2 regions of the Mesosutterella faecium genome follow, and region 1 is predicted to be linked to the other one. Evidence: predicted binding sites of a transcription regulator. Region 1 holds the regulator's gene; the other holds the start of a gene.
What was found. Region 1 encodes NrdR, which represses ribonucleotide reductase genes. Its sites were predicted from a motif close to CACNANATNTNGTG; they were not measured.
Positions count from the first base shown of each region.

Region 2: a site for NrdR is predicted at 2,194-2,207, ahead of MUN46_RS10760 (ribonucleoside-diphosphate reductase subunit alpha). Genes of this name have one in related genera too.

Region 1 is NZ_JAKZJU020000001.1:361,656-365,059, forward strand. It holds gene MUN46_RS01670 (riboflavin synthase) at 1-270, opposite strand, end outside; gene ribD (bifunctional diaminohydroxyphosphoribosylaminopyrimidine deaminase/5-amino-6-(5-phosphoribosylamino)uracil reductase RibD) at 270-1,373, opposite strand; gene nrdR (transcriptional regulator NrdR) at 1,373-1,840, opposite strand; gene glyA (serine hydroxymethyltransferase) at 2,000-3,259, opposite strand; gene dtd (D-aminoacyl-tRNA deacylase) at 3,394-3,404, opposite strand, start outside.
Region 2 is NZ_JAKZJU020000002.1:69,894-73,297, reverse strand. It holds gene MUN46_RS10760 (ribonucleoside-diphosphate reductase subunit alpha) at 1-2,050, opposite strand, end outside; gene MUN46_RS10755 (porin) at 2,484-3,404, opposite strand, start outside.

The DNA of each region.
Region 1 (3,404 bases):
GTCGCCCAGACGCATGGCCTTTTCGAGGTTAACCGGCCCGAAGGTATCCAGCCCCGTCGTCTTGGAGAGCGATTCCGCAGACACGTCGATCTTGAACCAGTCCCCGCCTTTTTCAACGACAGTCATGCAGGCGCCGTTCACCGCGATGGACTCTCCAACCTGAACCTGATCCAGGCCGAGCTTCGGCGCATCGATGGTCAGCCTCAGCCCGTCACCCAGCTTCTCGGGCTCGCGCACCATGCCAACTGCCTGAATAATTCCTGTAAACATCAGTTTTTCCTCAAATCAATGCGTAAATCTTCCCCCAGTCGGGCTACGGAATGATACGACCACTTCTCGGCCTGGGACAGGGACTGGTACGGACCCAGATCCCACAGGCCGCGCCCGCGCCCGATCAGCATCGGGGAAACATAAAGGACGATCTCATCGACCAGCCCGGCCCGCAGGAGCGCGGCATTGAGCACGGAGCCCGCCTCCACGAGAAGATCGTTGACCTCCCGGCGCCCCAGCTCCGCCAAAAGCTTCCGCAGATCCACTCTCCCGTCGGCTCCCGGCAGCGAGACGACCTCCGCGCCCCGGGCCCGCAGAGCGGCGGCGCGGATGCCGCCGGCAGAGGCGCAGGCCACCAGACAGCCGCCCTCACCGATCACTCTGGCCGCCTCCGGCATGCGAAGCTGCGAGTCGGCAACCACCCGCAGCGGCTGGCGCACGCTGGCCGGATCCCGGCCCGCCGGCCGTACGGTGAGACGGCAGTCATCAGCAAGAACAGTTCCTATACCCGTGAGGACGGCACCGGACTCGCTGCGAAGCCTCTGGACATCCGCTCTGGAAGCCTCGCCCGTAATCCACTGGCTCTGTCCGTTTTCAAGCGCCGTGCGCCCGTCAATGGAAGCCCCGGCCTTCAGCTTCACCCAGGGCGTGCCGCGGGTCATGCGCGTGAAAAACCCGCGGTTGCTCTCCCAGGCTTCCTTCTGCAGCACATTGCGTTCGGTCGGAATGCCTGCGGCTTCGAGCATGGCAAGGCCTTTGCCCGCAACGAGCGGATTCGGGTCGGTCATCGCCGCAACAACGCGGCCCACCCGGTGATCTATGAGAGCTTTCGCGCACGGGGGCGTGCGGCCGTAGTGCGAACAGGGCTCGAGCGTGACGTACACCGTGGCGCCGGCTACATCCGCGCCGCGGCCTGCCGCATCCTGAAGGGCCTCGATTTCGGCGTGATGGCCTCCGGCCTTCTGGGTATAGCCTCTGCCGATTACGACGCCGTTCTTGACAATCACGCATCCCACGGACGGGTTGGGAGGCGCGATCGCGCGTCCCCGCGCCGAAAGCTCCAGCGCCATGCGCATGAAGCGCAGATCCGATTCTTCTGCCATCAGTGCTTGTCTCCCTTGCCCTCGGTTGCTTCTCGGAGCAGCTCCACAAAAGCCTCGGGCTTCTCTACATTGAAATAAACCGAGGCGAACCGGATGTAGGCCACGGAATCGAGCCGCCGCAGCTCATCGAGCACGTAAAGCCCCACTTTCTCGCTCTTGACCTCGCGCTCTCCGAGAGCCATCAGGCGCTGCTCGATGCTGCTGACCGCCTCATCGATTTTCTCGAGAGGCACCGGACGCTTGCGCAGGGCCAGCATCATGGACGCCCGCAGCTTCTTCGCGTCAAACTCCGTACGCGCGCCGCCCTTTTTGATGATGGCCGGCAAGGCGAGCTCCACCCTTTCATAAGTCGTAAAGCGCTTGCCGCAGTTCGGGCACTTCCTGCGGCGGCGGATAGCCCAGCCCTCTTCCGAAGACCGGGAATCTATCACCTGGGTTTCATTGCTGTGGCAAAAGGGACAACGCATGCTTTAGAACTCCCCCTGCTTTTACCGCAGGGACGGCCGCAGATGCGAAGCAAGGCGCGCCGCCTTTTCCCTGGCCGCCCGCCCTGCATCGAACTGCCGCTTTCGTATGCGAGGCCCGAAGCGGCGGTTTCCGCCCCGGCCTCTTCCTGTGAAAAGAACTTATTTCCTATAAACAGGGAAGGCGTGCGTCAGTTCCGCCACCTGAGCCTTCACCTGCTCGAGCACGGCCGCGTCTTCTGGGTGGTCCAGCAGGGTGACGATCAGGTCAGCCACCTTGCGGACTTCGGCCTCCTTGAAGCCGCGGGTCGTCATGGCAGGAGTTCCGAGGCGGATGCCGGAGGTAACGAACGGCTTTTCCGGGTCATGGGGAATGGCGTTCTTGTTGGCGGTCATGTGCCCGGCCTCCAGCAGAGCCTGGGCGGCCTTCCCCGTAATGTGCTTCGGGCGGAGGTCCACCAGCATCACGTGGCTTTCCGTCCGTCCGGACACAATGCGCAGTCCCTTCTTCACCAGCTCGTCGGCCATCGCCGCGGCGTTCTTCACGACCTGTTCGCCCCAGAGGCGGTATTCAGGCTTCAGCGCCTCTCCAAGGGCCACAGCCTTCGCCGCGATCACATGCATCAGGGGACCGCCCTGGATGCCGGGGAACACGGCCGAATTAATCTTCTTTTCCAGCTCCGGACGGCAGAAAATAATGCCGCCGCGGGGCCCGCGCAGCGTCTTGTGCGTGGTCGTCGTGACAATATCAGCATACGGGAAGGGGCTCGGATAAACCCCTGCGGCGATAATGCCCGCGTAATGGGCCATGTCGACCATGAGCAGGGCTCCAACCTTGTGGGCGATGTCGGCGAAGCGCTTGAAATCGATCTTCAGGGAGAAAGCCGAAGCCCCGGCGATAATGAGCTTGGGCTTGTTCTCCTGAGCGAGGCGCTCCACCTGCTCGTAATCGATGTCCTCTTTCTCATTCAGCCCGTAGGGAACGCAATGGAAATACCGGCCGGAGAAATTAAGGTGCATGCCGTGCGAGAGATGCCCGCCGGCATCCAGCGACATCCCCATGAAGCAGTCGCCCGGCTCGAGCGTGGCGAAAAGAACCGCCATATTGGCCTGTGCGCCGGAGTGCGGCTGCACGTTCACCGCCATCTCGACCCCGGCCGGCTCGCAAAAGAGCTTGCGGGCGCGCTCCTGAGCGATGCGCTCCACCACGTCGACGTTTTCACAGCCGCCGTAGTAACGCTTGCCGGGATAGCCTTCGGCGTATTTGTTCGTGAGCTGAGAGCCCTGCGCAAGCATGACTGCAGGAGAAGTGTAGTTTTCGCTCGCGATGAGCTCAATGTAGTCTTCCTGGCGCTTGTTTTCCGCGTCGATGGCCGCCCAGACCTCCGGGTCGCTCACGGCAAGGGTTGTTGGCTGATACATGTAGAAAGCCTCTTGTAAAAAAGCCGAAGTCAGAAAAAAACAACTCAGCCCCGGTGACCGGGGCCGCGTCTCGTACAGCAATGATTATACGGACTCGGCGGGCCGCGCCATGGGCGCGGATGATCCTGCTGCGGCTAAGCCTTCG
Region 2 (3,404 bases), on a different contig from region 1:
GAAATTCGGCGTAGGAGCCGCGCTCCGCGGCGAGGTCGCTGCTCGCCTCGACAGCGGCCTGCGCGATCCGCTCGAAGACCTCGTCGGCAAACCTGAGGTGCCTGTCGCTCTCCCAGGGGATGCCGCGCAGGGCGAGCGCGTGATGCCAGCCGCTCACGCCAAGCCCAATGCCCCGGTAGCGCCGGCTCGTGATTTCCGCGTACGGCAGCGGATAGCGGTTGAGGTCGATCACGTTGTCGAGCGCGCGCACCGCCGCGGCCACGATCTCCTTCACGGCCGCGGGATCCTCGAGCGGAATGCGCCCGAGCACGAGGCTGGCGAGGTTGCACACGACGAAGTCCCCCGGCGTCACGCTGGAGGTGACCACGGTCTGGCCGTCCACGGTCCGCACTTCGGTCTTCGCCTCGCCGATCGCGCTCATGTTCTGGGCGATCTCGGTGCAGAGGTTCGAGCAGTAGATCATGCCCTTGTGCGGATTCGGGTTCGCGCGGTTCACCGTGTCGCGGTTGAAGATGAAGGGCGTGCCGGTCTCCACGGCGGACTTGATGATGAGCCGCACGATGTCGCGGATCGTCATCACGCGCCGCGAGATCCTCCGGTCCGCGACGCACTCGAGGTAGCGCTTCTCCCACTCCTCGCCGTAGAAGTCCTCGAGGTGCCAGCCCTTCGCCCGCCAGACCTCGTCGGGGCAGAACATCGCCCAGGGCTGCCCCAGGTCCTCTTTCGCCCGCCGCCAGAAGAGGTCCGGGAAGCACACCGCCGGGAAGATGTCGTGCGCCTTCATGCGGTCGTCGCCGTTGTTGGTCCGGATCTGCAGGAACTCGGGAAGGTCGCGGTGCCAGACATCCAGGTAGACCGCGGCGGCCCCCTGCCTCACCCCGAGCTGGTCCACGGCCACGGCCGTGTCGTTCACGAGCTTCAGCCAGCGCACGATGCCGCCGGCCGCCCCGTCAAAGCCCCGGATGCGGCCTCCCGCGGCCCGCACCTTTCCGAAGTAAAGCCCCATGCCGCCGCCCCACTTGCTCACCTGGGCGAAATTGGAGACGCAGCGGTAGATCCCCTCGAGCGAATCCGGCACCGTGTCGATGAAGCAGCTGGAGAGCTGGTGCGCGGGCTTTCGCGCGTTGGCGAGGGTGGGGGTGGCCATCGTCACCTGCAGCCTGCTCATCATGTCGTAGAAGCGCTTCACCCAGCCGAGCCGCTCCTTCTTTTCCTTCATCGCGAGGTGCAGCGCGATCCCGAGGAACATCTCCTGGGGCGTCTCGACGGGCTGCGACCCGTCGTGCGGGCGGATGAGGTAGCGCTTGGACAGCAGGCTCAGGGCCGGGTAGCTGAAGAGCCGGTCGCGGCCGTCGTCGATGAAGGAGGCGGCCCGGGCGATCTCCTCGCGCGAATAATGCTCGAGGATATAGCCCCCGTAGAGCCCCTCGGAGACGAGCCAGGCAAGCTTCGAGTAAAAGTCCGTGACGCCCGCCCGCTCCTCGGCCTCCCGGACGCCGCACCGCAGTTCGAAGTCGAGAAGGCGAGCGGCGATCATCTCCCAGAGCGGAGCCTCCGCGGTGGTGAGCTCCTCGGCCGCGGCGATGAAGGCCGCGAGCCGCCCCCGGCTCCCGAGGCCTTCCTTTTCCATCCCGGCCGCCTTGCGCCTGAGCACCTCAAGCGAATAAAGGGGCTGCGGAAAGTCCCGGGCGATGCCCTTCCACACGGACTCGGAAGAGGCGCCCCCGGTAAGCTCCGAGAGCTCCTTCACGAGCCTTCTCTCGCCGGAGCGCTCCTCGCGGTAGAGGATGTAGCGCTTCGCCTCGTCGAAATAGCCCCGCTGCATCAGCTGCCGCTCGACGAGGTCCTGGATGCGCTCCACCTCGCGCATCTCTTCATGGGCCTCAAGCTGCCCGCGCACGGCGCTCACAATCGCGGCGGCGTCCCCGGGCTTCGGCGCGGTGCCGGCCGCCCGGAAGCATTTCTCAAGGGCGAGCGCGATCTTTTCCCCGAGGAAAGGCTCGGCGCTGCCGTTTCGCTTGCGAATCGTAAAGGACGGTTTTTTTTCCATCTTCGTTTTCCTGTCCAGGGGCGCGTGCGCCCGTCGGGCGGACCGGCTTCAAAAGGCCGCGGGGGCCGCCCGCCGCGGCCTCGGCCGCAGCGGGACCGGATGAAGCCTGAACCGCAATCAATAGTTTATAAAATTGTCTGAGCAACAAAATGTAGTGACTTTATCATGGCGCAGCCCTTCCTACGCCTTGGAGAAAACCCGCCTTGACGGCGCTCAGGCGAAGAGAAAAAAGCCTCGGGGCCTGAGGCCCGGAGCGAGGCCGCGCGGGGCTTCGGGGGCGGAAAGAGGGGAAAAAGGAAAGCGCCGCTGCCAGGGCCGCGCCCCCAATACGCGGGATGCCTGAAGCGGAAAGAAAAGCGGAAAGGAAAAAACGCCGCGCGGGCCGGCTGGAAACCCCTCCGGCCGGCCCGCGGGTCACTTGAAGCCTTGTTTTTTAGAACTTGTGCACGAGGCCGCCGCCCACGAGGGCCGCGTTCGGCGTCCGGTCAAGCTTCTTCGCCTTTTCCTGGGTGTAGCCGCCCGTCACGTAGACGCTGGTCCTCTTGCTGAAGGAGTAGCTGTAGCCCACGGTCGCGTAGAGGCGGTGGAACTTGTCGCTCGAGTCGTCGACGTTCTTCGCGTCGCGGTAGCCGACTTCGGCCATGGCGCTGCCGCCGCAGACCGGGACCTTGACGCTTGCCGACACGCCCCAGCCCTTCACCGGGGTCGAGATGAGGCCGAAGAAGTTCAGGTCGGAGTCGTCCGCGACCAGCTGGTTGTCGAAGTAGGTGGCCTTCGCGTAGGCGGTGAGGAAGCCGAAGTTGTAGTTGCCGCCCAGCACGACGCTCCAGCCGTCGTCAAGGCCCGGGTGCTCGGCGTTGCCCCACATCGTGTAGTCGCCGGTGAGCACGAGGTCGAGGGCGCCGTTGTTGTAGCTGAGGCCCGCGGCGGCGTAGCGGTCGGCGCTCGACTTGCCTTCGACGCCGTACGTGTCCTTCGTGTTGCCCTTGAAGGAGTACATCGCCTCAGCCTTGAAGCCGGCGATGGAAGGGCTCACGTAGGCGAGCGTGTTGTCGTAGCGCGTCCAGAGGTGCCCAGTGGAGTTGTGGGTGCCGAGCCCGGTGAAGGACGAGCCCAGAGGGGAGACGCTTCCCAGAAGGCCGATCGAGCCGATATCGGAATTGATCGAGCCCAGGCGCCCCGCGTAGAGCGTTCCGCAGGCCCCCGAGACTTCCACCGTGGCCTGGCGCCCGAAGAGGCGGCCGCCCTGGCTGCTCGTGCCGGCGTCGGAGGCGAAGCCCGACTCGAGCACGAAGCCCACGCGGACGTTCCCGATGTCCTCCCCGCCCTTAAGCCCCCAGCGCGAGCCGGTGTT